4 regions of the Branchiibius hedensis genome follow, and region 1 is predicted to be linked to each of the others. Evidence: riboswitches for the same ligand, from Rfam matches in the RefSeq annotation. Region 1 holds a riboswitch; each other region holds the start of a gene.

Region 1 (5,153 bases):
ACCAGAGCGGGATCGAGCGACACCGAGGTGAAGGAACTCGCCGCCAGGCCGTGCGGCACGTCATCGACGATCGCAGCCACGGCGGTCACCCCACTGGGGAACGCACCGAAGACCTGCCGCAGGCGTGCGGTGTCGAAGGCCGGTCGCGGCCGGCCACTGGTGATGTCGTACACGGTCATGCCGCTGCCTTCGTCTCGAGACGGGCCCGGATGCGCTCCAGCACCGGTTCTTCGTATTGCAGCCACGCCGCGAGCTCCGGGGAGTCCTCCCAGGTCTTGTCGACGATGAACAGTCCGCGTGTCGGACTGGACGCACCCAACTCGGCGAGCACCGGTTTGAGGAACGCCTCCGGCGCCAGCGAGTGCCGCAGATCGCCGCCCAGCAGCACCGGGATCGCGGTGACCTCGCGCAGTGCGCCGCCGCCGATCCGGTCGAGGAAGAGCTTCAGCAGACCGGTGTAACTGCCCTTGTAGGTCGGGCTGGCGAAGACCACGACCGAGGCCTGCTGCACCTGGTCGACGGCCTCAGCCACGGCGGTCGAGGACCAGTCCAACAACTCTGCGCCGAAGTCGACCAGGTCGATCACCGTGTCCGCCGGCCGGCCCGCAATCTGCTCGGCGACCAGCGACGCCGCCGACAACGTCCGGGACTTGGGCTTCGGGTTGCCCACCACCACAACAACACTCATCGTTGCTGCCACTCCTTCGCCAGTAGTTCAAAGGACCGCACCCGGTCCGCATGGTCGTGCGTGATGGTGGTGATCAGCAGTTCGTCCGCCTGCGTTGCGTCGCGCAGTGCGGCCAACTGATCGGCCACCTTCTCCGGCGTCCCGACGAACTGCGTGTCCACCCGGTCGGCAACCAGCGCGGCATCCTGCGGGCTCCACGGCAGCGCGCGCGCCTCCTCGGCGGTCGGGTACTGGATCGCGCCCTGGGCGGTCCGGATCGACCGCACCCATGGGCCATAGCCGGCAGCCAAATCCCTTGCTGTCTGGTCGTCTTCGGCGACAACGACATCCGCCGACACGATGACGTACGGCGACCCAAGCGTTGCGCTCGGAACGAACGCCTCGCGGTAGGCGGCGACCGCCTCCAGCACTCCGGACGGTGCCACGTGGTAGTTCGTGCCGAATCGCAGTCCGTTGGCTCCGGCGACCTGCGCACTTTCCCCGGCACTGCTGCCGTGGATCCAGATCTGCAGGTCGGCGCCCTCGCCAGGGACCACGTGCGCCTCTTCGCCGTTCTCCGCGCGGTAGGTGCCGGCGATCAACGCCAGGATGTCCGCGACCTGCTCGGTGTAGGGCTGCGACGTCGCTCCGGGCTGCTTCAACAGCGCCTGTGACAAGGCGATCCGTGGCGAGCCGAGCAACTGCGAGTAGTCGAAGGCCGGCGGGATGACCAAGCCGTTGTCCAGGACACGACCTTCTGGCGCCTGCGGTGTGCGCGTCTCCGAGCCCGGCGGCTTGCCACCGGAGCGTCCGAGGCCGAGGTCGAAACGACCGGGGTGCAACGTGTCCAGCAGGCCGAACTCCTCGACCGTGGACAGCGCCGTGCGATGACCCAATTGCACTGCAGCAGAGCCCAACCGGATGCTCTCGGTGGCACCGGCAACCAACGCGAGGACGACGGCCGGCGACGTCCCTGCAACACCTGGATTGAGGTGATGCTCGGCGAACCAGTACCGGGCGTAGCCGAGGGACTCCGCACGCTGGGCGAGGTCGATGCTGTTGCGCAATGCCTCCGGCGCATTTGAACCGGTCGAGATCGGCACCAGATCCAGCACGGACAACGGAGTCGTCACGGTGTTGTTGGTCGCGCCTCTGGCCTCGGCTCCGGGCCTCGCTGCGCTCGTTTCCTCGCCTCGGTCGGCGCTCACGACGCAACGCCTTCCACGATTCCCTGCTCGGTCTGCGGCCGCAGACCCAGGTTCTCCCGCAACGTCGCGCCCTCGTAGTCAGTGCGGAACACGCCCCGCTCCTGCAACAACGGCACCACCTGGTCCACGAACGGTGCAAGACCGTCGGGGTGATGTGCGGCACCAGGATGAAGCCATCGCTGGCGTCCTGTTGCACGTAGTCGTTGATGGTCGTCGCGATGGTCTCCGGCGAGCCGACGAAGTTCTGCCGCGCGGTGACCTCGATGATCAGTTCGCGGATCGACAGCTTCTCCGCCTCGGCCTTGGCCCGCCAGGAGCGTGCCGTCTCGAGGATGTCGTCGTGCCGACGCACACTGGCCCGACCGCGCGCGATCGTGTGCTCGCCCAGGTCCGGATCCTCCTGCGGCAGTGGACCATCCGGGTCGTAGTGCGACAGGTCGCGGTTCCACAACTGCTCCAGGAACCGCAGAGCGGTCTGCCCGCTGACCTGCTGCCGGCGCACCTCGGTTGCCTTTTCCTGCGCATCGGCATCCGTGTCGCCAAGCACGAAGGTCGCTGCGGGCAGGATCAGCAGGTCGTCGCGCCGGCGACCGTACTTGGCCAGGCGGCCCTTGACGTCCTCGTAGAACGCCTTGCCGTCCTCCAGCGTCCCGTGCCGGCTGAAGATCGCATCCGCCGAGGAGGCCGCGAACTCCCGACCATCGTGGGAGTCGCCGGCTTGGAAGATCACCGGGCGACCCTGCGGCGGGGACGGCACGTTGAAGCGGCCACTGATGTCGAAGTGGTCGTCATGGTGGCCGTAAGCACCAGCGTCGACCCGCGAGACGAATTGCCCCGAGTCGACGTCCGCGAGCAGATCCGACGGACCCCACGAGTCCCACAACTCCGCAGCCGTCTGCAGGAAGGTCCGGGCCCGCTCGTAGCGCTGATCCTGCGGGAGGAAGCCGCCGCGGCGGAAGTTCTCACCGGTGAACGCATCCCAGGACGTCACGACGTTCCACGCCGCACGCCCACCGGACAGGTGATCCAGCGACGCGAATTGCCTTGCCACGTCGTAGGGCTCGTTGAAGGTGGAGTTGATCGTGCCGGTCAACCCAAGGTGCTCGGTCACCGCGGCCAGCGCCGCCAGGATCGTGAACGTGTCCGGGCGGCCCACGACATCCAGGTCGTAGATCTTGCCGTTCTGCTCCCGCAAGCGCAGCCCCTCAGCGAGGAACAGGAAGTCGAACTTGCCGCGCTCGGCGATCTGCGCGAACCGCTTGAAGGAGTCGAACTCGATGTGGCTACCCGCCTGCGGGTCGCTCCACACCGTCGTGTTGTTGACGCCCGGGAAGTGGGCGGCCAGGTGGATCTGCTTGGTCATGTCCGTGTTTCCTCTCAGGCGGCGTAGCGGTTGGCGGGCCGGACAAGGCCGAAGTGCCCCCGCAAGGTGGTGGCGTCGTACGCCGTCCGGAACGCTCCGCGCCGCTGCAACTCGGGCACCAGGGCGTCGGTGATCTGGCTCAGGTCGTGCGGCAGGGCACCCGGGCGCAGGCGCACCCCGTCCAGGCCCGCGGACTGCCAGTCCAGGATCAGGTCGGCAAGTTCGCCGGGAGTGCCGACGAAGATCGTTGCGTCGCTGTGCAGTTCAGCCCCATCACGTACGTCGAGCCGCTCCTTGCGCGCGGCAGCGGCGGCGTACGTGTCGTCCAGGAAGACGACGACGTCGCCGAGGAGGTTGACCTCCCCCGCGGTCCGGCCGGCCTGTGCCGTGGCGGCGCGGACCGCGGTGGAGATGTTGTGGGCGTCCGCGGCGTCGGCCGGGGTCACGAACCCCAGATCCGCACTGCGCGCGAGCAATTCGTAACCAGCCTGCTGATGCACCAGCAGCGAGACCAGTGGCTGCCCCTGCGGTGGCCGCGGCGTGATCGAGGGGCCGCGGACGCTGAACTCGGAGCCCTCGAAGTCGATGTAGTGCAGCTTCTCGCGGTCGACGAAGCGACCGGTTGCCACATCGCGGATCTCCGCGTCGTCCTCCCAGCTGTCCCAGAGCCGGCGCAGCACTTCGATGTAGTCCTCGACCTCGCCGAACAGGATGCGGGTCAGTGCCGCTGGCACCCCGTCGCCGGGCAGCTCGGGCACCGGCCGCCGCCCGACGTTGCCGTACTCCTGCGGGCTGACGCTCGAGCGCACCCGGACACCGGCCCGACCGGTGCTGACGTAATCCAGCGTCGCAATGGCCTTCGAGACGTGGAACGGCTCGGTGTGCGGAGCAACCACTGTCGGCAGCAAGCCGATGTGCGAGGTGGTCGGTGCCACACGGGCGGCCACGAGGTTGGCGTCCAACCGGCCACGCACCCGGTCGGTCCGCTCGCTGGCGGCCTCGTGGTGGTCGGCCTGTTGGCTGAAGCCGTCCTCGATGGTGACGAGGTCGAGCAACCCGCGCTCGGCCTGCTGCACCAGGTCGGTCCAGTAGCGGGCGGTGAACAGTTCCCCCGGACGGGCGTCCGGCTCGCGCCAGGCGGCCGGGTGCCAACCGGCACCATCGAGGGCTACGGCCAGATGAAGGTCAGACATGGTTATCCCATCTCTTCCGGGCATCGCGGTCGGCGCCGCCATGCACATTCGCGCTTGCACCTCCGGTCGGAAGTGCCGGGTCATCACCTGGAGCACCCCACCGCGCAGGAGGGTTGCCGGTCAGCAAGCCAGGGCTTGTCGCTGACACTCATAACCATTTGTGAGGCTAGAACAAACCAGCCGTGATGTCTAATCCCTACTCTCAGAGTGGGATTTGAGGGCCATGTCAGCGAGGGAGCCAGGCGTCCTCGACGTCGTTGAGCCGACGCACCTTGGCCGGCAGCGCACCGGTGAGCAGCTGCTGCACCGTCACCTCATCCAGCACCTGCCGCAGACTGGACCGCACGGCCACCCACAGATCGGGCAGATGGGAGGCCACCCCGCCGTACGTCGTCTCATGCGGCCGCAGGCCCCGCACCTCCGCGAGGGGCCCGTCCACGGCGCGCAGAATGTCGCCGATGGCAATCTCCGATGCCGGCTTGGCCAGGGTGTAGCCACCCGCGCAACCACGCTGGGTGCGGACAATTCCGGCCCGGCGCAGGTCGCCGAGAATGGCCTCGACGAACTTACGCGGCATGCCCTGGTCCTGCACGATCGCGTCGATCGTCAGCAGGTCGGGGGCACGGGCGGCCATCTCCAGGGCAGCACGCACGGCGTAGTCGCTTTTCGCCGAAATCTGCACGGCCATCCTCCGTCGACGCAGGGTTCTGGAGTCAGCCTAA
Region 2 (5,153 bases), 2.0 Mb from region 1:
TCGACCGCCAACTACGGCACGGACCGCTTCCGGGGCATCGGCAGATGCAGTGGACGATGATCAACACCCTGCCGGTGATACCAGCCCAGCATCAGGCGCCAGTACTCACGCTGATCGCCGCGAACTCGTGGGGGCACGGCGGCGGAGCCGAGGCCACCTTGGCCTGTGAACGGGCGTTGAATCTGGAGCCTGCCTACACGATGGCGCAACTGATCGCTGAGGCGGTGACCCAAGCGGTCCCCGCGCGGCCACCGGAGGCGATGACCGCATGAGCGTGTAACCATCGGGTTAAGTACCCACCGGACCGGGTGCCACTCGCTACCTTCGGGGCATGCCTGGGCACGTCGTGGTCTGCGGCTTCTCCGGATTCGCACTGCGTCTGCTCGAACAGTTGCTGGACTCGGGGGAGCAGGTGGTGCTGCTCGTCCCCGCCCTCGACGCAGGCGTAGCTGCAGCGCAGAGTCGGTGGGGTGTGCGGGTGGTCACCGCGCAGTTCGGGGTGACCAGTGCGCTCGCCGAGTGCGAGACAGCCAGGGCGCAGGCCGTGGTGTGTGTCTCCGATGATGAACGCTGGAATCTCGAGATCGCCCTCCTCGCAGAGCAACTCGCGCCCTCCGCTCGCATCGTGACGCAGTTGTCGAACGCCACCGTGGGTACGGCGATGGCGGATGGTTCGGGTCGTCACGTCGTCCTTGACGTGGCGACATTGGCGACGCCGTCGGTGGTGGAGGCCTGTTTGGGCCAGACCGTCCACGACATCGACGTCGCGGGTACGACCTTCGTCGTCGCGACGTTCCCGGTCAGCGCGGACGCCAGCCTGCGAGCCAGATTCGGTGACCTGGCACCCGTGGCGGTCATCGGCGCCGGCGGCGAGGTGTCCGCCTGCCCCGGGCGGGACCACATCGTGCGCTCCGGCGAACGCGCGGTGATGATCGGAACGGCCGAGGATTTCGCCCGGCAGCGGCTGGCCCTGCCGCAGCCGGCCCGACCCGCACGCGACGTCGCCCGGCGGCCGCTGCCGCACCGGCTGTTGCACTCGGCGGAGACGTTCGCCCGGGACGCGAACCCGAACCTGTTCCGGATGGCGGCCGTACTCGCCACTTTGCTGTGCATCTCCACGATCGTGTTGTGGCTGGGCTACCGCAAACCCGGGATGAGCGCGCTGGACGCTCTCTATTTCAGCAGCGAGACGATCGCGACCGTCGGCTACGGCGACTTCAACTTCGCCACCCAGCCGCCGTGGTTGCGGCTGTGGTCGATTCTGCTGATGTTCGCTGGCGTGACCACCACGGCCATCGTCATGGCGTTCCTTGCCGATGTCCTCATCTCGCGCCGCTTGTCGCACGGCGCCGCCCGCACGCGAGCCCGCCGGATGAGCGGGCACACGATCGTCGTGGGGCTTGGTGCGTTCGGAATGTCGGTGACGAGTGCCCTTCGCCAGCGCGGGGAGCAGGTGGTCCTTGTCGAGCGTGCCGAGCACACCCGGTTCAGCGAGACGGCCGCCGGTCTCGACGTGCCCGTGATCTACGGGGACGCTGCGTTGCCGGACACGATGTCCTCCGCCGGGCTGGGCCGCGCCCGTGCTGTTGCCGTGGTCACCAGCAGCGACCTGACCAACATCGAAGTGGCCATCGCGGTTCGCACCCTCCTCGGGCCCCGCTGGGGGACACCGACCGATGACGGAGTTCCGGTGGTCCTGCGGATCTTCGATCGTGACCTGGCGGGCGCCGTGGTCAACCGGTTCGGCTTTCAGAACGTTCGTCCGACGGTCGAGCTGGCGGTGCCGTGGTTCGTCGGCGCCGCCCTCGGCCTGCACGTGCTGGGCACCTTCTCGGTCCAGGGCGAATCCTTCATGGTGGGTCGCTTCGAGGTGGGTGACGGGCTGGACGCCGTGACGATGGACGAACTGTCGGCCCGCACCCGCGTGATCGCCATCCGCCGGACCAACGGATCCCTCGAGCACTCGCCGCGTCGCGAGGCCAGCTTCGCCGCCGGGGACCTGGCCTATCTCGTCGGCCCGTACGCCGAGTTACTGGCCGTGCTGCGACGTGGCCGGACCGTCGGCGGCGCCTGAGGGGCTGGTCAGGAGGGCGGCGCCTGCGGTGCGCGAGGAGACGAAGCGGCCGCCGGTGCGTTATCTTGGGCGGGTCAAGAGTTCCAGCGACAAGCCCCGGCTCGTTGGACGGCAACCCTCCTCGCGGTGGGGTGCCCCGGGTGAAGACAAGGCCGGATCAGGTGTCCGGCAACCGCGGGGCCCAGGTGGCCCCTCCCGTCCGGAGAGGCCAGGATGACCGTCGTTGAATCCCGTATCGCTCAGGCACCAGCGCGTCCGCAGGCCCGGCGGGTGCCCACCCCGCCCGGTGCCAACCCCCGGGCGCACGCGATCGGCGTACCCGCATTCGTCACCGAGACCGGCGAACGTATCCCCGATCTGGTCATCACCTTCCAGACCTGGGGCACGCTGTCCCCGGCTGCCGACAACGCCATCCTCATCGAGCACGCCCTCACCGGGGACGCGCACGTCGTCGGACCGACCGGACCCGACCAGCCCACTCCCGGCTGGTGGCCGGGCATCATCGGCCCCGGCGCACCGCTGGACACCGACACCAGCTTCGTCGTCGCGGTCAACGCGGTCGGCGGCTGCCGGGGGACCACCGGCCCGCACACCCTCGCCCCGGACGGTCGGGCGTGGGGCTCGCGGTTCCCCCGCACCACCATCCGTGACCAGGTCAGCGCCGAGGCGATCGTCGCCGACTACCTGGGCATCGACCGGTGGCAACTGGTCCTCGGCGGATCGATGGGCGGGATGCGCGCGATCGAATGGGTCGGCAGCTTCCCCGAGCGCACCGGCGCGGCACTGGTCATCGCCAGCACACCGTGGGCTACCGCCGATCAGATCGCGTGGGGACACATGCAGTCCGTCGCGATCGAAAGCGATCCGGCCTGGCACGGCGGCGACTACTACGCAACCGGTCACACTCCCGATACCGGTCTGGGCCTGGCCCGGCGGATCGCCCACAACACCTACCGGTCGGCCGCCGAACTCGACGACCGTTTCGGGCTGACCCCGCAGACGTCGCACCGCCCGCTTGACGGTGGACAGTTCGCGGTGCAGAGCTATCTGGATCACCAGGCGGCCAAGCTGGTTCGGCGGTTCGACGCCGGGTCCTACCTCAACCTCACCCGGGCGATGGCCACCCACGATGTGACCCGCGACCGTGGCGACCTGGCCGACGTACTCGGCGGGTACGACGGGTTGTTGCGCGTGGTGGCCGTCGACAGTGATCGGCTGTTCCCGCCGGCTCTGTCCGAGGCGATGGTTGCTGCGTACGGGCGGGAGCCGCTGCTCACGATCGCCTCCGATCATGGCCACGACGGGTTCCTGATCGAGCACGACCAGATCGCGACGATCACCGCCGACGTCGTGGCCGACACCCGTCCCCTGGGTGGCGCCGTCGGGTAACGTCGGGGCAGCGGGTCCCGGGGTGCCTTCCGGGGGGAAGGAAGGTCCGGATGACGGTCGTCGTCACCTACGCAGACTCTGCCGAAAGCACCGCCGCGTTGTACGCCGCGGCGGACGAATGCGGCCGACGGCGGCTGCCGCTGGTCGTCGTTGATCTCGGCGGTGCCCCGCAGCCGATCAGTGACGTCACCACCCGCCTTGCTGCACAAGGCCATTCGGTGGACGTGGTGCACCCCGACGAGGTAGCGGACACGGTCGAGGAAGTTCTGCGGGTGGTCGCTCAGCGACAGGCCGCCCTGCTGGTGATCGGTCTGCGGCACCGCACGCCGGTCGGCAAGCTCATTCTCGGATCGGCAGCGCAACGACTGCTGCTGGATGCCGCCTGCCCGGTGCTTGCCGTGCGGCCCGGGTTGCGCTCGGACGAAGAACCGCAAACAGGGCTCTGACCAGCGATGTTGCCGGGCTCGGAGCGAGTTCCTGGAGGCCTGCGGAATGATCTGGGCGCAAATGGGTTTTATAATGGTGACCAGCGCATTCCGCAAGGGGGACTTCCCCGCCCCGGAGATGCTCCCCAACACTGACCCAGAAGTCGTCGCGATCGATGTGAACGACCGCGTTCGTCGTGCCGTGGACCCCACCGCGGTCGTCGGAACGGCTTCTGCATGTCCTGGAAGGTAGCGAGTGACCTCAGTGTCGAAGACCCAGACAGCGCCGGCTGACGCCGTCGAGAACGCCAGCACGGCGAAGGCCGACGGGAAGGCTCCCGCGAAGGCGACTGCCCGGAAGACGACCGCCAAGAAGGCACCGGCCAAGCGGGCCGCCGCGAAGACAACGGCGAAGGTGGCCGGCGCAGCAGCAGCTCCGGCCAAGAAGGCTGCGGCCAAGAAGGCGACGACGGCCAAGGCCGCGGCGAAGAAGACCAGCGAGAAGGCTGACGCGGCCGGTGACGGCGAGGACACTGCGGAGGACATCGACCCGGACGAGGAGATCGAGCTCACCGAAGAGGTCCTCGTCGAGGAGACCGCTGCCGTCGAGGGCGCCACCGACAGCACCGACGCGGAGGACACCGCCGACGGCGAGGAAGCGGCCAAGCCGGCCGCCGCCGAGGAGAGCGAGTCGGCTGCGTTCGTCATCCGCCAGGACGACGAGGACGACGCCCCCGCCCAGCAGGTCGTGACCGCCGGTGCCACCGCCGACCCGGTCAAGGACTACCTGAAGCAGATCGGCAAGGTCGCCCTGCTGAACGCCGAGCAGGAGGTCGAACTCGCCAAGCGCATCGAGGCCGGCCTGTTCGCCGAGGAGAAGCTGAACTCCGGCGACAAGATCGAGATGAAGCTCAAGCGTGAGCTGTGGTGGATCGCCCAGGACGGCAAGAAGGCCAAGAACCACCTGCTGGAGGCCAACCTGCGCCTGGTGGTCTCCCTGGCCAAGCGTTACACCGGTCGCGGCATGCTCTTCCTCGACCTGATCCAGGAGGGCAACCTCGGTCTGATCCGGGCGGTCGAGAAGTTCGACTACACCAAGGGTTACAAGTTCTCGACGTACGCCACGTGGTGGATCCGTCAGGCGATCACCCGGGCGATGGCCGACCAGGCCCGCACCATCCGCATCCCCGTGCACATGGTCGAGGTCATCAATAAGCTGGCCCGCGTCCAGCGGCAGATGTTGCAGGACCTGGGTCGTGAGCCCA
Region 3 (5,153 bases), 470 kb from region 1:
GACCGGGTTGAGGGACCACGACCGCCTTCACGGCCTCCCCCCACTTCGGGTCAGGTACGCCGATCACGGCGACCTCGGCGACCGCGGGCTGTGCGGAGATCACGTCCTCGATCTCCCGGGGGAAGACGTTGAATCCTCCCGAGATGATGACGTCCTTGGTCCGGTCGACGATGGTCAGGAAGCCATCCGCGTCCTGGCGCGCGATGTCGCCGGTGTGCAACCATCCGCCGGCGAAGAGCCGATCGGTCTCCTCCGGCCGATTCCAATAGCCGTCGGTGACCAGGGGGCCACGCACGCAGACCTCTCCGGAGACACCAGGCGAGACCGCGGTCCCGTCCGGATCCAACAGCGCCACCTCGAGCCAGGCGACGGGCCGACCGCAACTGGCGAGGCGCTCGAGATCGTCTTCACGGTGCTCGCTGCGTCGCATGACCGAGATCGTCATCGGCGATTCGGTCTGACCGTAGAACTGGAAGAAGATCGGCCCGAATCTGCGGATGGCCTCGGCCAAGCGACTGGGCGAGATGGGAGAAGCCCCGTAGTAGATGACCTCCAGCGACGACACGTCGTAAGAGTCCAGATCCGGGTGATCGAGGATGGCGTAGAGCATCGTCGGCACCAACATCGTGGCCGTAATCCGTTCGCGCTGAACCGTTTCCAGGAAAGCCGTGGCGGAGAAGGCGGACATCGCGACCATCGAGCCGCCGCGTAGCAGCACAGGGATCCAGAATCCACCGGCAGCATGACCGAGCGGCGTACAGAAGAGGAAGCGCAGCGTCGTCGGCCACTCCCATTCTGACAACTGGATCTGGGTGAGCATCGCGGTGCTCCGGTAGGTCCCGACGACCCCCTTGGGCCGACCGGTCGAACCTCCGGTGTAGACCAGGCTGGAAGGTTGATCGGCGTGCACCTGAGGGGCCACCAACCGTCGCGGGGTGAACGTGTCGGCCAGGGTCACCAGATCGGTGCCGATGGGGGCCGGGCCGAGGGAGAACAGACGGGTCAGACCCGGCAGGCGCTCGGCGAGCGCCACGACGTGATCGGCGTACCCGGCAGGATCGAAGACCAGGGTGTCGATGCCGGCATCTTCCAGGACGAAAGCGTGGTCATCGAGCGAGCCCTTCGGGTGCAGCGCGGTGGCTCGCGTTGCGGTGAGGTACCCCGCCCCCAGCACGAAGAACACCTCGGGGCGGTTGGCCGAGAGGACGGCGACGGGGGTGCCAGGCATCACACCGGCGGCCGTATACGCCTGGGCGAACTGGCTGATCCGATCCCGTAGCTGGGCGTAGGACAGCGTCGCCCCGGGCAGTTGGACAGCCGGGAGGCTGCGGCCGCGCGCGAGCGCCCGCACGAGCAGATCGGGCATGTACGCCGGGGCGCGGAGTCGGTCGGTGATCATGCGGTAGCTCCTCCATCGATAACGATTTCCGTGCCGGTCATGTAGCCGCTGGCATCGGACGCCAGGTAGGCGACGATGAATGCGACCTCCTCCGGCGTCCCCTTGCGGGGCACCGGAAGCAGGCTGAGGTCGGCGGTGCTGTTCTGCGTCATCGGGGTATCCACCGATCCGGGACAGACGCAGTTGACCCGGATCTGCCGTGGAGCCAGTTCCCCGGCGAGCGAGCGGGTGGCGCCACGCAGACCCCACTTGGACGCCGCATAGGGGACGGCACCAGGGTGCCCGCGAAGGGCCGAGATGGAGGCGATGTTGATGATGGAGCCGCCCGGGGGCATCACGGGTACGACCGCCTGGACACCCAGCAGTGGCCCGATCAGATTGACGTCCAACACGTGCCGAAGGTCTGCCTCCAGCCACGGCAGGAATTCGCCCGTCCGGTAGACGCCGGCGTTGTTGACCAGGACGTCGAGGTGGCCGTGCACCTCCACCGTGGCAGCCACGACATCGTCCCAGGAAGAGCGGGACGCCGTGTCGTGAGCCAACCCGGTCACTGAGGGCCCGAGCCGCCGGGCGACATCGGCGACCTCGGCGTGCAGCAGGTCGGTGGCGATCACCGTGGCCCCGAGGCTGGCGAAGAGTGCTGCTTCGGCGGCTCCCTGTCCGTGTGCGGCACCGGTGACCAGGGCGGTCTTTCCGGCGAGGGAGGGTGCGATTGTCGCCTCGCCGTTCATCCTCCGAGCGATCGATTCTGGCAGTTCACGCCAACAAAGCTATCGTTTGCTTGGTATGGATTCAATCGCCAACGAGATGGTCGTGACAAGGGGTGCTGACGGCATCGGTGCACGCGGACTGCGCCGTCGCCGACCTACTCGGCGGAAGCGTCCGGCGTAGCCGTCCCGGCCAGTCGCTGCTGGACCCGCTGGTCGACCAACGCGTCCAGCTTCTTCTGCGACAACGACCGGTGCAGCGGCAAACCCAAGCCCAACCCGATCAACAGGCCCGCACCCAGTGCGAGGCCGCAGATGATGCCCATCTTGGGTCGCGGATCGGTCAACCCCTTGGTCGTGCCGCCTCCCTGGTATCGGGTGGCGATCTCCCAGATGACCTTCAAGTCCACACTGAGCACCATGAACAGCAGGATGCCGCCGACCACCAGCGCGATGAGGCCGAGCACCACGAGCGTCAGCTTGAACTTCTTCATGGACAAACCGTATTGCACACAGGTCACGGACAGACCCGCAAAACCGCGACCGGACAGAAGTGGACACGGGCTAACCCGATAACCTACCGTCGCAGTAGGCATTGAGTGTCAGTGACAAGCCCTGGCTGGCTGACCGGCAACCCTCCTTCCACGGTGGGGTGCTCCAGGTGAAAGCCCGGCCCGACCGGAACCCCGGCGGGCAAGCGTGAGAGTGACCTCAGGGAGCAGCAATGAGTAATGCCGTGATCGACAGCACCGACTTCGCCGCCGACTGGCAGCAGTGGCACCAGCAGCATGAGCAGACCCGCGCCGACCGGCACGGCTTCCTGGCCGTCACCGGTCTGCACTTCTTGTCGCAGGAGCCGCAGCGCTTCGACCGCGCTCCGGGCCAGTGGTGGACCGACCAGAGCGGCGTCCACGTCCGCCTCGATGACGGCGAAACGCTGACTAGGGACGGTGAGCGCCTCGATGGCACTGTCGACTTCGGCGTGATCCCCGAACGCGCCGGTGTCACAGTGGGATTCGAGGATGGCGTCATCGAAGTCGCCAAGCGTGGAGGTGAGGACATCATCCGCCCACGGCACCCCGACCACGAGATCCTGGCTGGCTACGAGGGCACGCCCACGTTCGCCCCCGATCCGGCGTGGGTGATCGAGGGCCGCTACTCGGCGTACGACGAACCCATCCCCACCACGGTCGGTGCCGCGGTCGACGGCTTGCAGCACGTCTACGACGCACCCGGGGAGATCCACTTCACCAAGGACGGCCAGGACCTGACCCTGGTCGCCTTCCCGGGGCACGGGGGCAATCTGCTGGTGCTGTTGCGTGACGCCACGAGCGGGATCAGCACGTACGCCGCGAACCGGGCTCTGTCGGTGCCCGCACCTGATGCGGCGGGTCGGGTCACGCTCGACTTCAACCGCGCGACCAACCTGCCGTGCGCGTACACGCCGTACGCCACCTGCCCGCTGCCGCCGGCGCAGAACACGCTGCCGATCGCGGTCGAGGCCGGTGAGAAGACGCCGCTGTGACGATGCGCTCACCCGCGCTGGGCGTGCCCCGTCAGGCGGGCGGGATCTCCACCCGCGACCACCAGCCGGCGGCCTGCCGCTCGAAGGGTGTCAGGCCGGGCTCCTGGGCCAACGTCGCCAAGCCGGGATGGGCGGACATCCCGGCGGCGTAGAGCAATCGGCGGTGCTCGACGTCCGGCGCCTGAGTCTCAGTACGCAGGTCGAGGTCGTGCGGGAACGCCCGGTTGTGCGCCAGCGGCACCAGAAGTCGGGCGCGGTCGCTCGGCTCAGCGGTCCGGTAGGCGTCCGCGAGGGAACTCGCGTCGTACCGCTGACAGGAGTTCAGTGTCACCTCGGCGCCAGGCAGATCGCGGTCGTGACGCTCCAAGTGGTGCGACAGCGCGTCGGCGAACGGGCTGGAGGCCAGGACGATCGCGCCTTCCAGCGGCAGATGCTCATCCGCCAGGGCTTCGCGCAGCCAGTAGATGAGTCCCTCGGTCAACGTGGCCGGTCGGTGCGGCCGGGTCTGTTCGAGCAACATCTCGGCGATGCGGTCACACCGGGCGCGCAGCACCCGGACTTCTTCGGGGCTGCGCACCACGGCCGAGTGCGCCTTGCGCAGTTCGGTCAGGGCCTGCCGTGCGCTGTCCCCCAGCCGCCCGATCAGGTGAGCCTGCACCGGACGCGGCAGCAGATCGAAGATCAACGTCGCCGGTCGGTACCGAGCTGAGTCCGGCTGACTCAGGTCGGCGAGCAACTGCTCGGACAGCCGCGCCCAGAAGACCGGGCTGATCTGGTCCTCGATGATGGCCATCTCGATCGCGCCGGCGGAGAGCATCAGCGCGACCCCCTCGAGCTTTTCGTAGCTGTCCATGAGGACCCCGGCCGTACGCGGATGATGCGCCTTGGGCAACAACTCCAGGGCATCGCCGATCACCGAGTAGCCGCAGGCCGACAGGTGAGCCTCGATGGCGTCACCCACCAGATCACGGGTGAATTCGTCCTTGGCCAACCGGATCAGCGCCTGCATCCGGAACTGATACGCCGGGCCGAGAGAGACGGTCATCTCGGTCATCAGCCGGGCAATGAGCGCCTGGGTGTCGTCGCTGCGTAGCACCAACCCACCGGTGGGTGCGGTCAGCAGGTGGCTGAGCCGCTGCCAGTCCGGTCCGTCCAGGCCGCGGTCCACACCGTCCAGGAACGCCCGTCGCTGCCATCGGTCGATCTGCACCACGTCGGTGTCTTCCAGGTGCGCGCCGATGATCCCCGGCGCCAGACCGAGCACCTGCTCGAACGCGGTCACCAGTTCCAGCGTGACCGGCACCGTGCCGTTCTCGTAGCGCGACAGCGTCGTGTGCGACAGATCCTTGGGAACCCCGGGGTAGACGCGCATCAGCGGCGCGATGTTGCGTTGGGTCCGCAGATCGACATCGGGTGCACAGTGTCGCCACACCCGCATCAACCAGGGCACCGGCGCATAAGGCGCGGGTACATAGGACATGACGGAACCATAAGGACTTGTTACAGGTGCCCGCAGCAAAAT
Region 4 (5,153 bases), 400 kb from region 1:
TTCGACGATTGCGCCAGTGGGCACCGGAATCGGCCGAGGCACACCGGTATGCCTCGGCCGCTTCCGAGATTGGTCGGCGCCGACAGTCCGGCCGCCGATCGAGTCGCTGGTCTACACCGAGTAGCGGCAGAGGGTTTCGCCGCCGTCGATCCGGACCAGATCACCGTGGACGTAACTCGACTCGTCCGAGGCGAGGAACAGCGCCAGGTTCGCGACGTCCTCCATTTCGCCCCAGCGTTTCATCGGCACCGACTCGCTGAACTCCTTCATGAACGCCATGTCCTCGTACAGGTCACGGGTCAACGCGGTCTTCGCGTACGTCGGACAGATGCCGTTCACGCGGATCCCCTCCGCGCCGTACTCAATTGCCGCGCAACGGGTTACGTTCGCCTGGGCACCCTTGGAGATGTTGTAGACCGACTGCATCGGGTGGCCCTGCAAACCGGCGGTCGACACCAGGTTGACGATCGTGCCGCGCAGGTTGTGCGGCCCCGGTTCCTGTTTGCGGAACTGCGCGACCGCGGACTGGATCCCGAAGAAGGTGCCCTTGGCGTTGACGTTGAAGCACGCGTCGAGGTCCTCCTCGGTGAACTCGTCCATCAACTTGCCCCCGCGGTAGATGCCGGCGTTGTTGAACATCACGTCCAGGCGGCCGAACTCGGAAACGGCCGCCGCAACCGCCGCGTCGGTGTCGGCCTTCTTGGTCACGTCACACTTCACGTAGACCGCACGGCCACCCTTGGCCGTGATCGCATCCGCGGTCGGGGTGTCCAGATCGGCCTCGAAACCCTTGGCCAACGGCTTTTCCACCACGTCCGCCACGACGACCGACGCACCGTGCTGGGCGAACAGCAGTGCCGACTCGCGGCCGAAGCCCGACGCACCACCGGTGATGACGGCGACCTTGCCGGCCAGGCGCCCTTCCTGTCCCATCTCAGGCACCCTTCCCGGACACCGTGGCGCCGGACATCAGGTGCTCGCGGAACCAATCCAGCTGCACCGCAGACGAGATCTCGAATCCCTTGACGTAGGCGTCGAAGTGACCGCCCGGCAGCACCACCAACTTCTTGGGCTCGCGCGCCTCCTGGAAGCCATCGATCGCGATCTTCGTCGGCGTCAGCACGTCGTCGGCCGCCACGCACATCAGCAGCGGCGTCGGCGCGATCAGCCGCAGATAGGCACCCGGCTGGTACTCCGAGAACCGCTCGACACTGCGCAGCGTGCACGAGTTCACGTACGACGGCGCCCGCAGTTCGTGCGTCCCGATGAACCACTCGTAGGAGTCCGGCGTCGGCAACGCCGACGGCGCCATCGGGTCCTTGTTGACCACGTCGATCATGGCCGGTGCTTCACCGTTGAAGCGCGCGCGTCGATCCGCGTTGAACCCGTCCCGGGCGCCGCCGACGAAGTCGGCCCGCACCAGTTGCCGGAAGTTCGCGTCACCGTCCACGACCGGCACCTGCGCGGAAACGCACTTGACCCGCCGGTCCTGCGCCGCGACCACCAGCACGTGCCCACCGGAGTACGACGAGCCCCAGATCCCGATCCGGTCCGGGTCGGTGCCTTCCAGGGTCTCGGCGTACGTGATGGCGTTGCGGTAGTCGTCGATCTGCTGCCATGGCGTGATCTCGCCGCGCGGCTCGCCGTCGGAGGCGCCCAGGTTGCGGTTGTCGTAGACCAACACGTTGAACCCGCCCGCTGAGAACGCCTCGGCGTACTTGTCCAGGTACATCTCCTTGACCGCCGCGTACCCGTGGCTCATCACGATCGTGGGCGCCGTGCCGCCGCCCGACGCGCGGTAGTACCAACCGCGCAAAGTCACTCCGTCAGAGTCGAATTCGACGTCCGTGCGATTGTCAGGTACGCCGACCTGCGCCTTCTCGTCCAGTGTTTGGGTCATCGTGATCTCCTGTGGTCTCCCGCTCGGGACGGCGGGCTACGACTGACACTAAAAAGTGACTCAGGTCACAGCCATGCACCTGAGTGCCGACTTCATGTCACTGCGCGCCACCCCCTGCGATGACGGTGTGATCGGGGTTACATTCAAGGGGAGACGAGGAGGTTTCGATGGTGCAGACCCTGCGCAGTGATGACCTGGCTGCAGCGCGCGAAGCCTGGGGTCGATTGCTGTCCAAGACCCACCTGACCTGGGACATCACCGAGCTCACGCCGGCCGACCACACGCCGTACTCCGCCTCCGTGCGCCAACGACATCTCGCCGATCTGGTCCTGGTCGATTGCTCGTGCGACCCGTGCGCCGGTGTCCGCCGCGGCCCGCAGATCAGCCAGACCGACGGCGAGTACCTGGTCATGCTGATGACGTTGCGGGGCCGCGAACAGGTCACCCAGGCCGGCCGGACCGCCCAGTTGGGTCCCGGCAGTGTCGTGATGTGGGACTCCGCGCAGCACGCCGAGTTCCTCGTTCAGGAGCCGCTGATCAAGCGCAGCTTGCTGGTGCCCAAGGCCGCCCTGGCCGAGGTCGGCGCGCGGGGCGAACTGCTCACCGGGTCCGTCCTCGACGCCTCCGCACCGGCCGTGTCCCTGCTGCGCAACTACCTCGACGGCCTGTCCCGCACCATCGACGACCTGCCGCTCGGGGCGCTGCCCGCGGCTCGTAACGCCACGATCGAACTCCTGGCCGCCGCGCTCCAGGCGCCGCGACAGACCTGGCCGCAATCGACGTACGCCACCCGATCCGCCGCCGAGGCCTTCATCGAGCGCAACCTGCACCGGGGCACCCTCACGCCCGCCGTGATCGCCGACCAGATCGGCGTGTCCGTGCGCTCGTTGCACCGTGCGTTCGAGGACTCCGGGGAGACCGTGTCTGGGTACCTTCGAGTACGCCGATTGGCCCGCGCCCGTGACGATCTCACCTCTGGCAGCACCGTCAGCCAGGTTGCTCGACGCTGGCATTTCTCCGACGCCAGTCACTTCTCCCGTTCGTTCAAGCGGCAGTACGGGCTCAGTCCCAGCGAACTGCTACCCCACCTCTGACACCAACCCGCATTGCCTACATAGTGAGTAGGCATTTGCCCTCACGGCTCAGCGCAGGTAACGTGCCACGCGGCATCGAGTGTCAGCGACAAGCCCTGGCTAGCTGACCGGCAACCCTCCCACCCGCGGCGGGGTGCTCCAGGTGAAAGCCCGGCCGCGGCATCCCCGTGGCAAGCGCGTGGTCTCCGTTGCGAGGCCGTTGACGACGGAGGATCGCAGTGTCTGGCACCGGCTCGTTCGCAGCGCTAGCCGTGCCCGATTACCGCCGGTTCTGGTTCAGCGGGCTGCTGTCCAACACCGGCACCGCCATGCAAGCGGTCGCCATGGACTGGTACGTCCTGGAAATCTCCGGCAGCGGCACCGCGGTCGGCTGGGCGGTCGGACTGCAGTTCGCGCCGGTGCTGCTCTTCGGCCTCTGGGGCGGGGTCATCTCCGACCGCCTCGACCGCCGCCGGCTGCTGCTCATCGCCCAATCGCTCTACGCCGTGCAGTCGGTCATCCTGGCCGCCGCGGTCCTCAGCGGCCACGCAACGCTCAGCCTGCTGTTCGTCCTGTCCTTCAGCCTCGGCCTGGTCTTCATGGTCGAGAACCCGGCCCGCCTGTCCTTCGTCACCGACCTGGTCGGGCCACGCCTGATCCCGAACGCCGCCGGCCTGAACATCCTGTCGCTCAACGTCGCCCGCCTCGTCGGCGCCGCCCTCGCCGGATTGCTGCTCACCTGGCTCGGCGCAGGCTGGGTCTTCGCGATCAACTCGGTCAGCTTCATCGTCATGATCACGGCCCTGGCCACCATCCACCCCATCGCCAGCGAACGCGTCATCCTGCCATGGCGCGGCGCCGGCATCGACGGCCTGCGCTACGTCGCCGCCCGCAAAGACCTCGTCGCCGTCTTCCTCGTCTACGGCCTCACCGCAACCTTCGGGATGAACTTCCCCACCACCCTGACTCTCTTCGCCGAGCGCGAATTCGACACGGGCTCAACCGGACTGGGCGTCATGTCGGCAGCTCTGGCGATCGGCACCATCGTCGGAACCCTCTTCGCCGCCCGCCGCAGTCAGCCACGCATCACCATGGTCACCTCGGGCGCGTTCTGGTTCGGCGTCAGCCTCACCGTCCTGGCCGCCGCCCCCACGTACGCCACCTTCTTGATCGTCCTGCTGGTCAGCGGCTTCATCCTGATGCTGCTCGCCGCGGCCGTCTCGGCGTACGTCCAAACCGGTGTCGACAACGCCGTCCGCGGCCGGGTCATGGCGGTCTACACCGTCATTTCCATGGGCGGTACGCCGATCGGCAGCCCCATCGTGGGCTGGGTCTCCGACCGTTTCGGCGTCCGCTGGGGTGTCGCTCTCGGCGCGTTCGTCTGCGTCGGCATCGCCCTGATCGTCACTCTCGCCGTACGCCGAGCCACGACTCCCTGGGACCTCGTCACCGATCCCGCCGGCCGGCTGAGTGACGTCGAAGGAAAGGAAAGTCGTTGTCTGACATCGTGATACGCGACGCACAACCGCAGGAGTTCGACGCCATCGGCGCACTCACAGTAGCGGCGTTCGAGGCCCCGCGCCCCGAGGACCGCACACCGCGCAAGGCGAATCCGCAGCGACGGCGTACCTTGGCTGACGCGGGGGCACGGGCCCGCGACGGACGACTCCTGGTCGCCGTCGACACACTGACCGATCGACTCATCGGCACGGTCGCCCTCGTGCACGCCGGCACACCGAGCGCACAGTTCGCCCGCGATGGTGAAGCCGAGATCCGCCTGCTGGCGGTCGACCCGGAGCACAGAGGCCGCGGCATCGCCTACGACCTGATGCAGCACGCCATCGCGGTCGCCCGCGAGCAGGACGCCGACGCAGTCGTTCTCGACACCGGTCCGCGCAACCTGACCGCACAACGGCTCTACACCCGACTCGGCTTCGAGCGCGCGCCGGAGCGGGAAACCCGGGCCAGCGTCGCTGGCGGCATGCTCGTCGTCTTCACCCTGCCCCTGACCGCGCGCAACACCCTCGCGACCCTCACCAGCCAAAGGAACTGACATGCCTATCCCCCTCATCCTCGACCTCGGTCAACCACGCCTCGACCCGGCCACGATCAGCGACCAGGTCCACCGCACCGAGGCCGCCGGCGTCAGCATCGTCAGCTTCAGCGACGCCCCCGTGCTC

The links. A riboswitch is a leader RNA that binds a small molecule or an ion and turns the genes downstream of it on or off. The one in region 1 is predicted to bind S-adenosylmethionine.
Region 2: linked by a shared signal. The riboswitch ahead of metX (homoserine O-acetyltransferase MetX) and the one ahead of DR843_RS13830 (LLM class flavin-dependent oxidoreductase) in region 1 are both predicted to bind S-adenosylmethionine.
Region 3: linked by a shared signal. The riboswitch ahead of DR843_RS16160 (DUF1684 domain-containing protein) and the one ahead of DR843_RS13830 (LLM class flavin-dependent oxidoreductase) in region 1 are both predicted to bind S-adenosylmethionine.
Region 4: linked by a shared signal. The riboswitch ahead of DR843_RS11880 (MFS transporter) and the one ahead of DR843_RS13830 (LLM class flavin-dependent oxidoreductase) in region 1 are both predicted to bind S-adenosylmethionine.

Annotation. Positions count from the first base shown of each region.
Region 1 is NZ_UESZ01000001.1:2,853,784-2,858,936, forward strand. It holds gene DR843_RS13810 (flavin reductase family protein) at 1-179, opposite strand, end outside; gene DR843_RS13815 (NADPH-dependent FMN reductase) at 176-688, opposite strand; gene DR843_RS13820 (LLM class flavin-dependent oxidoreductase) at 685-1,875, opposite strand; gene DR843_RS20865 (hypothetical protein) at 1,872-2,003, opposite strand; partial or broken gene DR843_RS13825 (NtaA/DmoA family FMN-dependent monooxygenase) at 2,069-3,238, opposite strand; gene DR843_RS13830 (LLM class flavin-dependent oxidoreductase) at 3,253-4,431, opposite strand; SAM riboswitch class IV at 4,477-4,587, opposite strand; gene DR843_RS13835 (RrF2 family transcriptional regulator) at 4,658-5,119, opposite strand.
Region 2 is NZ_UESZ01000001.1:831,989-837,141, forward strand. It holds gene DR843_RS04100 (DUF4192 family protein) at 1-272, shown strand, start outside; gene DR843_RS04105 (NAD-binding protein) at 332-2,074, shown strand; SAM riboswitch class IV at 2,147-2,255, shown strand; gene metX (homoserine O-acetyltransferase MetX) at 2,288-3,463, shown strand; gene DR843_RS04115 (universal stress protein) at 3,514-3,909, shown strand; gene DR843_RS04120 (RNA polymerase sigma factor) at 4,145-5,153, shown strand, end outside.
Region 3 is NZ_UESZ01000001.1:3,325,955-3,331,107, forward strand. It holds gene DR843_RS16145 (AMP-binding protein) at 1-1,399, opposite strand, end outside; gene DR843_RS16150 (SDR family NAD(P)-dependent oxidoreductase) at 1,396-2,130, opposite strand; gene DR843_RS16155 (hypothetical protein) at 2,265-2,600, opposite strand; SAM riboswitch class IV at 2,698-2,812, shown strand; gene DR843_RS16160 (DUF1684 domain-containing protein) at 2,831-3,631, shown strand; gene DR843_RS16165 (hypothetical protein) at 3,663-5,111, opposite strand.
Region 4 is NZ_UESZ01000001.1:2,457,991-2,463,143, forward strand. It holds gene DR843_RS11865 (SDR family NAD(P)-dependent oxidoreductase) at 112-933, opposite strand; gene DR843_RS11870 (alpha/beta hydrolase) at 935-1,900, opposite strand; gene DR843_RS11875 (helix-turn-helix domain-containing protein) at 2,068-2,994, shown strand; SAM riboswitch class IV at 3,066-3,177, shown strand; gene DR843_RS11880 (MFS transporter) at 3,213-4,484, shown strand; gene DR843_RS11885 (GNAT family N-acetyltransferase) at 4,469-5,026, shown strand; gene DR843_RS11890 (hypothetical protein) at 5,028-5,153, shown strand, end outside.